DNA from 3 places in the Pseudarthrobacter sp. NPDC080039 genome. Region 3 is predicted to be linked to each of the others. Evidence: riboswitches for the same ligand, from Rfam matches in the RefSeq annotation. Region 3 holds a riboswitch; each other region holds the start of a gene.

Region 1 (5,747 bases), on a different contig from region 3:
TCGGCTGCCGTTTAGGAACCGGTCCTGCTGTCGACGACATGGACCCCGCCGCTGGGGCGGGGTTTTAAGAATGGGACCGAGGCTGGCGGTAAGGCATCCAGGAGACCGTGGATGCCGCTCCCAAACCGCCGCCAGCCCAACCCCAGCTACCCCTCTCCGCAGGCGGGAACCGCCACAGCAGACTTCCCGAGAGCAGAAATCGGGCCGAACTAGGGGGCGACTCTGAACGCGAGCCTTTTGGCGGTGTTACCGGTTGCCCTGCTGCGGGGTCTGGTCATGGATGCGCGCCAGTGTTCGTGGAGCAGGGGGTGCCCGGGCCTGCGGCTTGGGCGGCAGGCCCGGGGGTTTTAGGGGTTGAGGCGGACAGGTTCGGGCAGGTAAACCTTGCCACCGGCTTCGCGGAACTCTGCGCTCTTGGCGTTCATGCCCGCGATTACTTCCTGCTCGGACGCTCCACCGAACTGGTCCCGGATGTCCTGACTGATCCGCATGGAACAGAACTTCGGCCCGCACATTGAACAGAAATGCGCCGTCTTGGCCGGCTCCGCGGGCAGCGTCTCGTCGTGGAACTCCTCCGCCGTGACCGGGTCCAGGGACAGCGCGAATTGGTCGCGCCAGCGGAATTCGAACCGGGCCTTCGAGAGGGCGTTGTCGCGTTCGTGGGCGCCGGGGTGGCCTTTGGCGAGGTCCGCGGCGTGGGCTGCGATCTTATAGGTGATCACTCCGGTCTTCACGTCATCCTTGTTCGGCAACCCGAGGTGCTCCTTGGGCGTGACGTAGCACAGCATGGCGGTGCCGTACCGGGCGATCTCCGTCGCTCCGATGGCTGAGGTGATGTGGTCATACCCCGGTGCAACGTCCGTGACCAACGGCCCCAGGGTGTAAAAGGGTGCGCCGTCGCAGAGTTCCTGCTGGCGTTCGACGTTTTCACGGACCAGGTGGAACGGGATGTGACCGGGTCCTTCGACCATGACCTGCACATCGTACGTCCAGGCGCGCTTTGTCAGTTCGGCCAGGGTGTCCAGTTCGGCGAACTGGGCCGCGTCGTTGGCATCCGCCGTGGAACCCGGGCGCAGACCGTCACCGAGGGAGAACGCGACGTCGTACTTCGCGAAAATCTCGCAGAGCTCGTCGAAGTGCGTGTACAGGAAGTTCTCCTGATGGTGGGCCAGGCACCAACCCGCCATGATTGACCCGCCACGGGACACGATCCCCGTCACCCGGTTTGCGGTCAGGGGTACGTAGCGCAGCAGCACGCCGGCGTGGACGGTCATGTAGTCCACGCCCTGCTCGCACTGTTCGATCACGGTGTCGCGGTAGATCTCCCACGTCAACTCGTTGGCTTGCCCATTGACTTTTTCCAGCGCTTGGTAGATCGGCACGGTGCCGATCGGGACGGGTGAGTTGCGGATGATCCATTCACGGGTGGTGTGGATGTCATCCCCGGTTGAGAGGTCCATCACGGTGTCGGCGCCCCATTGGGCCGCCCACTGCAGTTTGTCTACCTCCTCGGCAATGGAGGACGTCACGGCGGAGTTGCCGATGTTGGCGTTGATCTTCACCAGGAACGCTTTGCCGATGATCATCGGCTCGGACTCGGGGTGGTTGATGTTGTTCGGGATGATCGCCCGGCCGGCGGCGACTTCGGAGCGGACCAGTTCAACGTCGCAGTTCTCCCGTACCGCCACGAAGCGCATCTCCGGGGTGATGATGCCCTGGCGGGCGTAGTGCATCTGGGTGACGGTCCGGCCGTCTACGGCACGCCGGGGAACAGGCTGGGCACCCTTCCACTCGGCCGAAGCAGCACCGCGCCGCACCGCGGACTTGCCGTCATCAAGCAGGTTCCGTTCCCGGCCACCGTAAGGCTCGGTATCGGCCCGCAGTTCGATCCATTCGGACCGGAACGGCTCCAGGCCGATCACCGGATCACTGCCCGGCCCAGCTGTCCGGTAGACCGTGAAGGGGGGATTCTTCATCCCGTTCGGCGAATCCTCCAAGGCGATCTCCGTGACAGGGACGCTAATGCCGTGCTCCGGGTCGTGGGCATAGGCGAGCGAATGCGAATTCATGGCGTTCATGAGTGATTTCCTACTTCCTTCGCCGGCATGACCCGGACAGGTTCAACGGTCACGGACTGCATCAGCCCGATCTCAGCCCCTGCACCAGGGCCCCCGTGTGGATGTGACCAAGCTTACAGAGACCGTGGGCTGGGGGAAAATATGTCGGAGTAGCCGCGAGTACCGCGCCGCGCTCCGCCGGGGCCGGATTGGATACGGGCGCGTGAGCACGCGGGCCCAGAATGGTAAATGCCAGCTCGAAGGCCAGGTCCTGGATAGGATCTTCACGGACAAGGCCTCCGGCAGGGACACAGCCGGCCGCAACTCACGGAACTGCTGCAGTTCGCCCGCGACGGCACCGTGGTGGTGCACAGCATGGGCCGGCTCGCCCGGAGCTTGGACGATCTGCGGGCTCTGGTCCAAGGCCTTACCCGCAAAGGCGTGCGCGTGAAGTTCGTCGAAGAGAGCCTTCTTCACCGGTGAGGACTCCTCCATGCCCATCTCATGCTCTCCGTTATGGATGCCATCGCCGAATTCGAACGCTCCCTCATTAGGCAACGCCAAAAGGAAGGCATCCCCCTGGCTAATCAGTGCCGCGCCTACAAAGGACGGGAAAATACCCGCACACCGGAACGCGCAGCCGAACTGGTCCAGCGCGCCGGCAGCGGTGTACCAAAAGCCTTACTTGCCCGTGACTACGGGATCTGCCGCGAGACCCGTCTACCAGTACCTGCGCCACGCCAAGCTCGAGTAAACCGCTCCCTTGCCGGCGCCGCCGATGTGCCGAATCCTCCGCATCCTTAGCTCGACGGAATCTTCATTTTCGGCTTTTTACGTCTCGCAGGGGAGTAGCCATCGCGATTCGCAGCCGCACGGTACGGTCGGGGGCCATCGATGTTGCTGATTTTCTCGGCCGGGGTCTCGCGCCTTGCCGTTTCGTCATAAAAGGTAGGTAGCCGTTAGAGAAGAAATCTGCGACGACAAGCGAGTAAATCTGACAGTCTTTCGGAACTTCGTCTTGCGGGGACGAAGGGTTTGGCGGTCAGCCGAACAAGGGGATAGCAGAATTTACTGAGCTCGGCCGCTTCTGAGCCGACTGGAGCTATCAGCCTCAAACAGGGCAGCCTTCAGTCCTGCCATCCTTTTAGGTGAAAGCGTTTGAAGGACGTTGTCTTGAGTTCGGAGGGTCAAGCGCATGATGAGCTCGCTCAGCGTATCCAGGATTGTTTGACTGTTCCATAGGTCGGTCTCATCCCGGATTTTTAGAAGTTCTTGGCGGCATTGGTCTGCCAGGCGGCGTTCCCTGTCTTCTGAGATCTCTCCGTTGATCTGGGCGATCCGGATGAGCGCGGCCAAGAGGGCGGCGGCTTCGTTCGGAGTGAAGGACTCTTTTGAATCATCCGATAGCGACATCTTCGAAGACCCCGGGGGTTCTAACAGGCGGAGTGTCGTCTTGTTAATCCAGCCGGTACAACCTTGCGTAGCGGCGATGACTCGACGCCTCATCCCAAACGGGGTGTGGAAAGTATCCATATGAGCAAGTCGCATTTCATTCCATCCTTCGACTGATTCGAAGCTTGGCGGCCCGTATCTTGCTGACCTCTGGCCGGTAAGCAGCGAATTTACGCGTGTGGACTTTTTGGGTTCACCCGCACCTTCACTGCCCGGCAACGAGTTACTGAGCAGTGATGACTTGCGGGGATTCGGCTGCCTAGACAAAGACAATCGGATCCTCGCAGCATCGCGTGATGGACATCATACTGCGGGAGCCCGTGTTTGCACAAGAAAGCGCTGAATACTCACATATGTGCGCTTGGTTCTATTGGAGTGAGAGGAGGGCGGCTGCGAGAGCTGAGTCGATAATGAGGACATCGATAAACCCTCCGAGGATGGCGCCCCGCACGCCCGAAGCCTTGTTCGCCCCCGTCGCGACGCCCACAACCCGTTTGATGTTGCGCAGCGCGTGTAGGTCAATGCTGACCACCCGACCATCGGCCGGAGAGTCGACGGGCGCTCCGTGCTCGTCAAAGAACCTGGTGCAACAGTCGCCGACTGCCCCTGATGCGAGGAACTGCTCCAGCTCGGCCGGGGTGAATTGCATCGCGTCAATGATGGATGCAGACGCACCGCTCCCGACCGACCCTATGCCCACCAAGGCGAACTCTGCCTTACAGGCGGCGTCCAGGACGTTGCGGATTGAGGGTTCTCGGAGGAAGGTGTCTCGGCTCTCTTGCGAACCAACGACGGCGGGCGCATGCAACCGTGCGTCATCGGCACCAAGCTTAAGGGCAAGGGAGCGGACCAGGACATTACCGTCCGCGGCGGCATCAACGATTGAGAGGCCGCCGATCAGCGGAAGAACTTGCAGTCCAGTGTGGATGGGCTCCGCTTCAACACTGTCAACGACAGCCTGCACCGACGACCCCCACGATAGGGCTATGGAGCCGGCGTCGGGGAGGTTCTCCTTGACCCACGAGGCTCCCAGGCCGCCGACCTGCAGCAGCGGCGATTGGAAATCATTCCGCGAAGCTACACGGCATTCCAGCAGCCCGAAGGCCCTCTGCAATTCCTGTTCAAGCTGTGGATCGCGGTCAAAGGAGTCATTGATTCGGATTTCGACTATCCCCTGTTCACGCGCCGCGGCGAGAACTCGGGAGACGTTGGACCGGGACACCCCGATCGCAGTTGCAACTTCAGCCTGCGACCGACCCTCTACGTAGTAGAGACGCGCTGCGCGGGCGAGGAGTGCAGGTTCCCGGGGGGAGGGCATCAGTTGTGCCCGGGTGACAGGGGGGCCGTCTCCGGCATCACCGAAGCGCGGGCCTCCAGGGTCGGCAGGCAATCAATGGGCAGATCCATCAGTCCTTCTCTCCCGGATGGTGATTCCCGCCACAATAGCAACGCCAAGGGACTTGTGCATGCCACGTGTGTCGGCTTCAATTAGTCTACACGTGGTTGAGCATGGTTTGCACAAATATGCACACGGTTAATGGGAACACCTTTCCTTCAGCTTAGAGACAGATAGGAGGATTGCCGATGGGCGTGAGTGTCCGTTTCCTTCAAATCAGCGACCTCCACACTATGAACCCAAACGCACTCCTTCACGCCAAGGGAAACATCAGCCTCCGGTTGGCCACGGTCATGGACATGATGATGACGGTGGAGCCAGCTCCGGACATTATCCTTTTGACCGGCGACCTCGTCGACAGAACTTCCGGCTGGGACTACGACGAGGTATTGCAGTTCAGTGAACTCCTTGAGGAGGCCCTCCGCCGTCCGGTGGTAGCAATGATGGGTAATCATGACGACCGGGAAAAGTTCGAAGCCCTATTTGGAGTCATTCCGTCAAGTGCTGTGAGGCGCCCGGGAGACACCCATGACCACATGAGGATGGTTGGCGGCGCCAGGCTCCTGATAGTCGATTCTTCCGTCCCCGGTCGATCATACGGAGAGCTGAGTGCCGAACAGCTGAACTGGATCGCTTCCATGTCCTCCGAATCTGCGCCCCTGGGCACTGTCCTAAGCATGCATCATCCTCCCATTTCCTCCCCCATGCCTCAGCTGCGGTTTGCCGGACTACGCAATTCTGCCGATCTAGCCAAGGCGCTAGAAGGCAGTGACGTAAGGGGCATCGTGGCTGGCCACTACCATCACCCCTGCTCAGCGGTGTGGCACGGGATGCTGGTTTGG
Region 2 (5,747 bases), on a different contig from region 3:
CGGCGTCATTGTCCGTACTGCCGCCGAGGGCGCTTCCGAGGAAGAGCTGACGCACGACATCAACCGGCTGCGCGCCCAGTGGGAAGGCATCGAAAGCCAGGCCGCGTCCACCAAGATCCTGGCTCCGGAACTGCTGTACGGCGAACCGGACCTGACCATCAAGGTCGTCCGAGACGTCTTCAACGAAGACTTCTCCAAGCTCATCGTTTCCGGCGAGGAAGCCTGGGACACCATCGAGGCCTACGTCACCTACGTGGCACCTGACCTGGTGGGGCGGCTCGAGAAGTGGACCAAGGACCAGGACATCTTCTCCGCCTGGCGCATCGACGAACAGATCCACAAGGCCCTTGAGCGCAAGGTCTTCCTGCCCTCCGGCGGGTCCCTGGTGATCGACCGCACCGAGGCCATGACAGTGGTGGACGTCAACACCGGCAAGTTCACCGGCAGCGGCGGCAACCTCGAGGAAACCGTCACCAAGAACAACCTCGAAGCAGCCGAAGAAGTGGTGCGCCAGCTGCGCCTGCGCGACATCGGCGGCATTATCGTCATCGACTTCATCGACATGGTCCTCGAATCCAACCGCGACCTTGTCCTGCGCCGGCTGGTGGAGTGCCTGGGCCGGGACCGGACCAAGCACCAGGTGGCCGAAGTGACGTCGCTGGGCCTTGTCCAGATGACCCGCAAGCGCATGGGCACCGGGTTGCTGGAAGTCTTTGGCGAGCAGTGTGAGGCCTGCGCCGGCCGCGGCGTGGTCACCCACGACGATCCGGTGGAACACCGCCGCGCAAACATCGTGGCCGCCGAGCACCACGTCCAGCGCACCGACAGCCGCCCCGAACCGCGGGCCGAGGTGCACCGTCCCGAGGCGCAGCGGACCGACAACGCCCAGCAGGGACCCCGTTCCGAGCGCAAGCGCCGGCGCGGACGCGGCGGCCAGCAACCCGAGGCTGCGCCGGTGCCCGCGGTGCAGGTCCACACGGTCCTGCCGGAGGCGGCAGACGCGGAGCGGCACGCCAAAGCAGAAGCCACCCGGCTTGCCCTGGCAAACATCGCGGCTGCTGCCCATGCCGCCCATCTGCACGACGATGAGGTGGCGGCTGCCCGGCAGGTGCCACCGGCTCCGCCTGCGCCTGCACCCATGGAGGAGAAGCACGACGCCGACGCCCCGGCCCGACCGGCGGCTGTCCTGACCTTCGGGGGAGAGGAAGTCCCGCTTCCCTTCGTGGAGCACGCGGAGGAGCACCACCCCAAGCCGGCCCTGACCCTGGACCGGCTCGCAGAAGCGTTCGCCCACCTGGGCCAGCCCGCATCCTCTGTCGAGGATGCACCCGGCAAGGCCGCCGCTGCCCCGACGGGCGCCGAACCTGCAGCTGACCAGCCGGCACCGGAAGGGCGGACTGCCGGGGGAGGGGAAGCGCGCGCCACCGTTGATGCTCCGGCTGAAAAGGACTATTCGGACCACACTCTGGAGCAGTCCCGGCAGCGGCGGCCGCGCCGCCACCGCGCTGCCAGCCGTGCCCAGGGCGCCGCCAACGAGACCGCGGTGCAGCACCACGAGAGTGTCCAGGCGACCGCGTCGGGCCACTCCCACGAGGCCAAGGCCCCGGAGACCGCTGTTCCGTCGGCTGAGGTGGGCAAGGCCGCCGAGGAACCGATCATCCTCGGTGTCGGTGTGCCCGCTTCGGAGCTGTAAGCCACACGTCCGGAACGGACAGCAGCACAGAAACAGCCAGGAGTCCCCGTTTTGTGGACAGTTCCCCCTGTAAGTACAGGGGGAATTCTCCGCACGGCGGGGATTTCTGCTGGGTGCAGGGAAGGGGCTGTCACCTTTTTCCGGATGCGCGCCAGCGGCTAGGCTGGACCTCGACACGGGGTGCCGAGCAGAAGGCCGGCTGAGATCCAGACCCGTTGAACCTGTCCGGCTAGCACCGGCGAAGGGATGTCTCTTGTCTACGACCCTTTCCATGACCCTTCCGGCCGTACCGGGTGCTCCTGCGGGGGCGCCCGTGGGCCGCGACGTTCCACGGGTACTTTCCATCGCGGGCTCCGATCCCTCGGGTGGAGCAGGGATCCAGGCAGACCTGAAAAGCATCGCCGCCCACGGTGGATACGGCATGGCCGTGATTACGGCCCTCACCGCACAGAACACACGGGGGGTGCAGGCCGTGCACGTTCCCCCGGTTGCGTTCCTGGCGCAGCAGCTGGACGCCGTCAGCGACGACATCAGCATCGACGCCGTCAAGATCGGCATGCTGGGAGATGAAGCGGTAATCCGCACTGTCCGCGGCTGGCTGGAGAAAGTACGTCCCGCCGTCGTGGTCCTGGACCCGGTGATGGTGGCAACCAGCGGTGACCGGCTGCTCAAGGAATCCGCCGAAGCTGCCCTCCGGGAACTGCTGCCTCTTGCCCATCTCATTACCCCCAACCTGCCCGAGCTTGCCATGCTGGTGGGGGCGGAGCCGGCGGAGAGCTGGGACGCGGCCCTGGACCAGGGGAAGCAGTTGGCGAAGACCACCGGAGCCACGGTACTGGTGAAGGGCGGCCACTTGGCGGGGACGGACTGCCCTGACGCGCTGGTCAACGCCTCAGGCCTGCTGGCACAGGACGTGGTGGAAGTCCGGGGCAACCGGATTGCCACCCGCAACAGCCACGGCACCGGCTGCTCCCTGTCTTCTGCGATGGCCACCGTGCAGGCCCGGGTGGGCGACTGGGAAGCGTCGCTGCGGACCGTGAAGCCCTGGCTCGCCGGTGCGCTTGAGAACTCCGGAGAGCTGGAGGTGGGCCACGGGAACGGGCCCGTGCACCACTTCCACCACCTGCGGCCCGCCCTTCATGAAGGGGGCTTCGCTGCCCGGCTGTGGGACGAAGCCCAACAGGACCTCGACGACATCTACGCGCTGGACTTTATCCGGAGCCTGGGCTCGGGCGAGCTTGAGGAGAAGGACTTCGCCTACTACCTGGCCCAGGATGCCCTTTACCTCAACGGCTACTCCAGGGTCCTGGCCCGGGCCAGCGCCCTCGCACCATCGGAAGCCGAGCAGCTGTTCTGGGCCGGCTCCGCACAGCAGTGCCTCGAGGTGGAATCGGAACTCCACCGCTCCTGGCTGAGTAGCCGCCCGGCGCAGAGCGGACTGGGCCCCGTCACAAAGGCATACGTGGACCACCTCACCGCGGCGTCGGCGTCGGGCAGCTATGCAGTCCTGGCTGCCGCCGTCCTGCCCTGTTTCTGGCTCTACGCCGAAGTGGGGGAGAAGCTCCACGCGCGGTTCGTTGCCGCCGGTGAGCCTGACGGGCACGCCTACGCCGCGTGGCTCCGCACCTATGCGGATGAGGCGTTTGCCGCGGCCACCCGCCGGGCCATATCGATCGTTGACGCCGCCGGACGGAACGCCTCTGCGCAGGAGAGGGCAGCGATGCTGACCGCGTTCAAACAGTCCTGCCGCCTGGAGGTGGCTTTCTTCGACGCGCCGAGGCTGCATTCCTGACGTTTGCAGGCCGGGCCGCCGCTATTATGGAGGGGCGCGGTTGCGGTGCAGTCTGCCGGCCCTGTGGTTCCTACCACAGCCGGCCCGCCGGAACCAGCCTCATTTGCGGCCGAAGACGGATTTAGCGTATTCTGGATCTTCGGTGCTTACGCCAACACTTGGGTTATGACCCCACGGCGTTGAGGCACAGCGGGAACCCAGGCTTTTAGCATGTCGGTTCCGCACGCAAATTTTGTAATAAACGTCGAGAGAAGTGAGTTCCCAAGTGGTGTACGCGATTGTCCGCGCAGGCGGCCGCCAAGAGAAGGTTTCCGTTGGAGACTTCGTTACCCTGAACCGCGTCGCCGGTGGAGCCGGCAGCACCATCGAGCTGCCCGCACTGCTCCTGGTTGATGGTGACAAGGTCACCTCCGCCGCCGCTGACCTGGCCAAGGTAACTGTTACGGCTGAAATCCTCCAGGACCTGCGTGGTCCTAAGATTGTCATCCAGAAGTACAAGAACAAGACCGGTTACAAGAAGCGCCAGGGTCACCGCCAGGAACTGACCAAGGTCAAGATCACCGGCATCAAGTAACCACCGGTTACTGTTCAGGTATTTCAACAGATTCCCCAGAATTTAAAGGCAGGCATTTCAGATGGCACATAAAAAGGGCGCGAGCTCCACTCGCAACGGCCGCGATTCCAACGCTCAGTACCTCGGCGTCAAGCGCTTCGGCGGCCAGGTAGTTTCCGCAGGCGAAATCATCGTCCGCCAGCGTGGCACCCACTTCCACCCGGGCGCCGGCGTTGGCCGTGGCGGCGACGACACCCTGTTCGCCCTGACCCCGGGCGCCGTTGAATTCGGCACCCGCCGCGGTCGTCGCGTAGTCAACATCGTTGCTGCTGCAGCTGCAGAGTAACAACCAGTTCTGAAGCGGTGGAGCGGGCCTGAGGGTCCGCTCCACTGTTCTTTTAAGCGCATTACAATCGATGTGGCGTCCGCGGACGCCCACACAGACACCACTCGAGGAGATCCACGTGGCCAGCTTTGTAGACCGGGTAGTCCTGCACGTATCCGGCGGATCCGGCGGCCACGGATGCGTCTCCGTCCACCGTGAGAAGTTCAAGCCACTGGGCGGCCCCGACGGCGGAAATGGCGGCAACGGCGGCGACGTGATCCTTCGCGTCGACCACCAGACCACCACCCTCCTGGACTACCACCACGCACCCCACCGGCACGCCAGCAACGGCGGCCCCGGCATGGGTGACTGGCGCGGCGGGAAAAACGGCGAAACCCTGGTGCTGCCCGTCCCGGACGGCACCGTGGTCAAGACCAAGGACGGTGAGGTACTGGCTGACCTCGTCGGCGAAGGTGCCGAGTTCGTGGCGGCCGCAGGCGGCCTGGGCGGCCTGGGCAACGCTGCCCTTTCCTCGCAAAAACGCCGCGCCCCCGGCTTCGCGCTGCTCGGCATCGAGGGCGACTCCCGCGACATCGTCCTGGAACTGAAGTCAATTGCGGACATCGCGCTGGTGGGCTTCCCGTCCGCCGGGAAATCCAGCCTCATCGCAGCCATGTCCGCTGCCCGCCCCAAGATCGCCGACTACCCCTTCACCACGCTGGTTCCCAACCTCGGGGTAGTCCAGGCGGGAGACGTGCGTTTTACCATCGCCGACGTTCCCGGGCTCATCGAAGGCGCCAGCGAGGGACGCGGCCTGGGCCACCACTTCCTGCGCCACGTTGAACGCTGCGCCGCCCTGGTCCACGTGCTGGACTGCGGCACCCTTGAATCGGACCGCGACCCCCTCTCGGACCTCGCCATCATCGAGGCGGAGCTGGAAAAGTACGCCGTGGACATGAGCTACGCTGGCCAGGACGGCGAAGTGGTTCCCCTGAACCACCGCCCCCGCCTGGTTGCGCTGAACAAGGTGGACCTGCCGGACGGCAAGGACATGGCGGACTTCGTGCGCCCGGAACTCGAATCGCGTGGCTACCGCGTCTTCGAGGTATCCGCCACCAGCCATGAGGGCCTGCGCCAGCTGGGCTTTGCCATGGCGGAAATCGTCAAGGCCGCCCGCGACTCCGTTGCTGCCGCGCCGCCCAAGGTCCAGCCCGTCGTACTGCGGCCGCGCGCCGTCAACGAAACCGGGTTCAAGATCCGCCGCGAGGAGAAGAACCTGGAGCCGCTGTTCCGCGTCCTCGGCGAAAAGCCGGAGCGCTGGGTCAAGCAGACCGACTTCACCAATGAGGAAGCCATTGGCTACCTCGCGGACCGCCTCGCCAAG
Region 3 (5,747 bases):
CGGCCCACTGGACGGCGACGTCATCCAGGACGTTGCCTTCGCCTTCGGTCTCGTAGGAGAGCAGGTCCGCGAGGGCGCGCACCATCGCCGGCGGCACGGCAAGGAGGGAATCGCTGGCCACGTCCACCATGGTCAACTCATAATCGGCCCCGGCGGCGTGAACGGCAGTGCCGGCAAGGTCGCCGAGCTGCTCCACCTCGAAGTCACTGATTCCCTGGATGCGCACAGCCTGGCCGGCGGGGGCGCTTTCCGCGGAGGCGCGTCCTTCGTCGAGGATGCCGGCGCGTTTCAGCGCGGCGTCATGGGTGGCAACAAAAATTTCGGTGAAGCCCATGGCGTGTGCCCTTCTTCCGTTGGCGGAACTGCGTGCCGGGCACTGCGTGCTGCCCGTCCGTACGGGATCAGCCTAGTAGCTGCGAAGCTGCCGGCGCACGCAACGGTCCTGGGGCCGGACGCCGCCGGCAGCGCGGTGGCTCAGTGGACGGCCACCCGGATCCGGTTGCGCCACGGGTCTTCGAAGCGGAGCTCGGCTCCCGTGTGGTGCGAGGGCACCCCGGCGACCTTGAGCCGGTCAGCCAGTGCGCCGACGTCGTCACCCGAGGGAACTTCGATGAGCACCTCACCCAGCCCAAGGGTGTCCTTGCGGGGGCCGGCGCCGCGGCTGTTCCAGACGTTCATAGCCATGTGGTGGTGGTAGCGGCCCGCGGAAACGAACAGCGCCTGCCCGTGCCAGCCCGCCGTCTTCTCGAAGCCCAGTGTTCCCACGTAGAAGTCCCGGGCGGTCTGGACGTCGCCCACCTGGAGGTGCACGTGGCCCACGCCAGCGGATGTTTGCCGCTGGCCTTCCAGGGACTGCTCGGTCAGGTGCTGCTCAAGGTAGCGCTGGGGCGGCAGGGCCAGGCTGTCCATGACCACGTCAGTCCCGTTCCAGGACCAGTTGCTGCGCGGCCGGTCCCAGTACAACTCAATGCCGTTTCCTTCGGGATCGGTGAAGTAGAAGGCCTCGCTCACCAGGTGGTCGGCACTCCCGGTGAAGGACCGGGGCTCGTACTGCGCGGCCGTTGCGACGGTGGCGGCAAGGGAAGCCTGGTCCTCGAACAGCAGGGCGGTATGGAACAGGCCCGCCTCCCCCCTGCCGGGAAGGTGCAGCCCAGGCGCGGGCGCCAGGTGGACCAGCGGCCGGCCGAGCCTGCCGAAATAGAGGCCGCCGTCCTGCTCGGCCACCACCTCAAGGCCAAGCGCCCGCTGGTAGTAGTCGGTCATAACCTTCATGTCGCCCACCTTGAGCATCACCGTGCCCATGGCGAGGTCGGCGGGAAGAAGATCCCGGGTGCTGGATGCTGTAGTCACGTGAAGGCTCCTTGCGTTGGAGGCCGTCCCATTGGCGGCCTGTCACACATTAAAATTACTTGAAGCTTCAATTTATTCCAAGTCCCCGCAGCGCCGTGGGTCAGCGGATGATGTGTCCGCCCAGCACCACGTGTTCCAGGGCCTTGATCGTCCCGGGCACCGCCCGTGGATCTTCCCGGCACACCACGACGTCGGCGCGCGCCCCTTCCGCCAGGCCGTCCGCCCCCAGCCAGGCACGCGCTGCCCAGCAGGCCGCGTCAAGGGCTGCAGCCATGGGGAGCCCGGCGCCGTGCAGGGCAAGGATCTCGTCGGCAATCCGGCCGTGCCGGATCACGCTGCCCGCATCCGTGCCGGCAAAAATACGCACGCCGGCGGCATGGGCCTCCGCCACCCGCTCCAGCCTCCGTTCCCACAAGGCCCGCATGTGGGCCGCATAGCGGGGGAACTTGGCGTCGGCCTGCGCCGCAATGTCCGGGAAGGTGGCAATGTTGATCAGCGTGGGAACGATCGGTACGCCCTGTTCGGCGAACCGGGGCAGGTGCCGCGGCAGGAGTCCGGTGGCGTGCTCGATGCAGTCGATCCCTGCGTCCAGCATCTGGTCCAGGGTGTCTTCGGCAAAGCAGTGGGCGGTCACCCGGGCACCTTCGTCGTGGGCCGCCTGGACGGCATCACGTACGACGGCGGCAGGAAAGGAAGGCGCCAGGTCGCCGGCGCTGCGGTCGATCCAGTCCCCCACCAGCTTGACCCAGCCGTCGCCGTCGCGTGCCTGCTTGCGCACGGCCTCCACGAGGCCCTCAGGCTCCACCTCCTCCGCGAAGCCCCGCAGATAGCGGCGGGTACGGGCGATGTGCCGCCCGGCGCGGACCAGCACCGGGAACTCCGTTCCGCCCTGCATCCAGCGGGTATCGGCAGGGGACCCCGCGTCACGGACCAGCAGGGTTCCGGCGGTGAGGTCGGCCAGTGCCTGTTCCCTGGCAACAGGCGGATCCACCGGGCCGGCGGCCCCCAGCCCGATATGGCAGTGCGCGTCCACGAAGCCCGGCAGCACCCATCCGTCGAGCACCCTGCCCGGATGGGTTGCGGGCTTGCTGAAGGTGAGCCTTCCATCCACGGACCACAGCCCGTGCCGTACCTGGTCCGCGGCGGCCAGGACGGGCCCGCGGAAGTGGATGATGTCTGCCATGGGGCTCCTTTCGATGCCCGGTCAGGCTAGCACCGCAATTGTGACAAGCCTCGTCCAGGAGCCTGTGGTAGCTTCGTTCCTGACCACACGGGTGCCCTTGCAGGGGCTGAGATCGGGCTGTTGCAGCCTGCGACCGTTGAACCTGTCCGGATAATGCCGGCGAAGGAAGTGAGTATTCCCTTGAGTACACAAAACACCCAGCTGAACCCTGACCTCCTGCAGTCCGCGGGCGATTTCGGGGACGCATCGGAACAGCCCGTAACCCAGTCACTGAAGTCCCATTCACTCGCCTACGTCGAGGACGAAAAGGCGGGAATCCGGGTGCCGGTGACGGAAATTGCCCTGGAGCCGTCACCCAACGGCCAGGAAAACCCGCCGTTCCGGACCTACCGGACCGCGGGGCCCGGAAGCGACCCCGTGCGCGGCCTGCAGCCCTTCCGCTCGGAGTGGATCGCGGCGCGGGGGGACACCGAGCCCTACAGCGGCCGGGAGCGCAACCTGCTCGACGACGGCCGCTCCGCCGTGCGCCGCGGTGCCGCCTCCGCGGAGTGGAAGGGCGGACAGCCGGAGCCCCGCCGCGCCGTCGACGGCAGGACAGTGACGCAGATGCACTATGCCCGGCAGGGCATCATCACGCAGGAGATGCGCTTTGTGGCGCTGCGCGAAAACTGCGACGTTGAACTGGTCAGGAGCGAGGTGGCCGCAGGCCGCGCCATTATCCCCAACAACATCAACCACCCCGAATCCGAGCCGATGATCATCGGCAAGGCCTTCCTGGTGAAGATCAACGCCAACATCGGCAACTCCGCCGTGACCAGCTCCATCGCGGAGGAAGTGGACAAGCTGCAGTGGGCCACCCAGTGGGGCGCCGACACCGTCATGGACCTGTCCACGGGCGACGACATCCACACGACCCGCGAGTGGATCATCCGCAACTCCCCCGTGCCGATCGGCACCGTGCCGATCTACCAGGCCCTGGAAAAGGTGAACGGCGAAGCCAACGCGTTGACCTGGGAGATCTTCCGCGACACCGTCATTGAACAGTGCGAGCAAGGCGTGGACTACATGACCATCCACGCCGGCGTGCTTCTCCGGTACGTCCCGCTCACGGCAAACCGGGTGACGGGCATCGTCTCCCGGGGCGGATCGATCATGGCGGGCTGGTGCCTGGCCCACCACCAGGAAAACTTCCTGTACACGCACTTCGACGAACTGTGCGAAATCTTCGCCAAGTACGACGTCGCCTTCTCCCTCGGGGACGGCCTGCGCCCCGGTTCCACGGCGGACGCCAACGACGCCGCCCAGTTCGCCGAGCTGGACACGCTTGCCGAGCTCACCCAGCGCGCGTGGGAGTATGACGTACAAGTGATGGTGGAAGGCCCCGGCCACGTTCCCTTCCACCTGGTACGGGAAAACGTGGAGCGCCAGCAGGAGCTGTGCAAGGGTGCGCCCTTCTACACCCTGGGCCCGCTGGTGACCGACGTCGCCCCCGGCTACGACCACATCACCTCGGCAATCGGCGCCACCGAGATCGCCCGTTACGGCACCGCGATGCTCTGCTACGTCACCCCCAAGGAACACCTGGGCCTGCCCAACAAGGACGACGTCAAGACAGGCGTCATCACCTATAAGATCGCCGCCCACGCCGCAGACCTCGCCAAGGGGCACCCGGGGGCGCACGAACGTGATGATGCCCTGTCCAAGGCGCGGTTCGAATTCCGGTGGCGTGACCAGTTCGCCCTGTCTCTGGATCCGGTGACGGCGGAGGCCTTCCACGACGAAACCCTTCCCGCAGAACCCGCCAAGACCGCGCATTTCTGCTCCATGTGCGGGCCGAAGTTCTGCTCCATGCGGATCAGCCAGGACATCCGGGACGAATACGGGTCGGCCGACTCGCAGGCCGCCCTGGCGGAAATGGCCTCCGGCATGCGGGAGAAGAGCCAGGAATTCCTGGCGGCCGGCGGCAAGGTGTACCTGCCGGAGCTGCGGGTTCCCGCGGACAGCTAGGACGCCCGGGCCGGCTGGCTCCGGCTGACCTGGCTGATGAACTGCCGGATGGTCCGGTCCCCATCCGGGGAGTCATGGGGCCGGTGCCCTCCCGCGGCAACGCGGTGCAGGGCGCCGGTCTCCCGCAGGTAACCGGCAATTTCCTCGTACAACGGCTCCCAGCCACCGGTCAGGACGAGGGTGGGCACGCCGGGAACAATGTGCAGCGGGGCCTCCCAGGACGGCGCCTGGAGCCGAAGCCTGCGGGCGGAGCGTTTTTCCTCAACGGTGGCTGGCTGCTGGAGGTCGGTGGCGTAGATCCGGCGGACGAATTCGCGCTGGAAGTCGTCATCGCTGAGCTGGTGGCGGACGTCGAAGAGGGGCTGCATCAGGCTGATGTGCGCTGACGTGGCCGGCAGTTCCGCAGTCAGCGACAGGCAGGCCGGCTCAACCAGCGTCAACGAGAAGACCAGGTCCGGACGTTCCACCGCGGCCATCATGGCCGGGATCGCGCCCTGGGAGTGTGCCACCACATGTCCCCCGGCGGCACCGCGGCCATCGTCGGCCAGCGACCCCAGGACGATGGCAGTATCTGCGGCAAAGGAGGACTCCAGGGGCTCCGCGACGGCGTCATAGCCATGCCGCCGGAGGAACAGGGCGTCGTAGGCCAATGCCATGCCGTGCTGGCGGGGCCATGCCGCGGCGCCAAAGGCTCCGGCGCCGTGCACGAACACTACCCTCTGCTTGAACATGTCCCAACCCTATTCCACGGTGCCGACATCCCAACGAAGAAGCGCCAGGTGTCGTCTTGAACGGTCAAGACGGCACCTGGCGCTTCCTGATTACGCGAAACTGCTACTTGCCCAGGAACTTGTCGAAGCCCTTGGGCAGGTTGAGCTGCGAGGGATCGAAATCGCCGCCCTGCCCGAAGGCGGCGCCGGTGGGCATCGCCTTGGCAGCGTTGGCCCGGCGCGCTTCTGCCTCCTTGCGCTCCTGGGCCGCCTTGGCGGGGTTGCCTGACTTGGCCTTCTTCTTGGGCGCGTTCTTGGCGTTCTTCCGGGACCCGCCGCCGGCACCGGGCAGCCCGGGCATGCCCGGCATCCCTGGCATTCCGCCCTGGGCCATCTTCTTCATCATCTTCTGGGCCTGGGCGAAGCGCTCCAGCAGGCCGTTGACCTCGGAGACGTGGACGCCGGAGCCGCGGGCGATGCGGGCGCGGCGCGAGCCA

What was found. A riboswitch is a leader RNA that binds a small molecule or an ion and turns the genes downstream of it on or off. The one in region 3 is predicted to bind thiamine pyrophosphate.
Region 1: linked by a shared signal. The riboswitch ahead of thiC (phosphomethylpyrimidine synthase ThiC) and the one ahead of thiC (phosphomethylpyrimidine synthase ThiC) in region 3 are both predicted to bind thiamine pyrophosphate.
Region 2: linked by a shared signal. The riboswitch ahead of thiD (bifunctional hydroxymethylpyrimidine kinase/phosphomethylpyrimidine kinase) and the one ahead of thiC (phosphomethylpyrimidine synthase ThiC) in region 3 are both predicted to bind thiamine pyrophosphate.

What each region holds. Positions count from the first base shown of each region.
Region 1 is NZ_JBFBKY010000014.1:5,173-10,919, reverse strand. It holds gene thiC (phosphomethylpyrimidine synthase ThiC) at 348-2,078, opposite strand; TPP riboswitch at 2,076-2,185, opposite strand; partial or broken gene AB0313_RS14780 (recombinase family protein) at 2,218-2,811, shown strand; gene AB0313_RS14775 (hypothetical protein) at 3,126-3,605, opposite strand; gene AB0313_RS14770 (sugar-binding transcriptional regulator) at 3,877-4,827, opposite strand; gene AB0313_RS14765 (metallophosphoesterase) at 5,094-5,747, shown strand, end outside.
Region 2 is NZ_JBFBKY010000012.1:60,715-66,461, forward strand. It holds gene AB0313_RS13965 (Rne/Rng family ribonuclease) at 1-1,693, shown strand, start outside; TPP riboswitch at 1,860-1,957, shown strand; gene thiD (bifunctional hydroxymethylpyrimidine kinase/phosphomethylpyrimidine kinase) at 1,965-3,485, shown strand; gene rplU (50S ribosomal protein L21) at 3,751-4,059, shown strand; gene rpmA (50S ribosomal protein L27) at 4,121-4,384, shown strand; gene obgE (GTPase ObgE) at 4,503-5,747, shown strand, end outside.
Region 3 is NZ_JBFBKY010000004.1:8,645-14,391, forward strand. It holds gene AB0313_RS05930 (hypothetical protein) at 1-334, opposite strand, end outside; gene AB0313_RS05935 (VOC family protein) at 475-1,350, opposite strand; gene AB0313_RS05940 (amidohydrolase family protein) at 1,451-2,533, opposite strand; TPP riboswitch at 2,611-2,718, shown strand; gene thiC (phosphomethylpyrimidine synthase ThiC) at 2,735-4,540, shown strand; gene AB0313_RS05950 (alpha/beta fold hydrolase) at 4,537-5,271, opposite strand; gene ffh (signal recognition particle protein) at 5,375-5,747, opposite strand, start outside.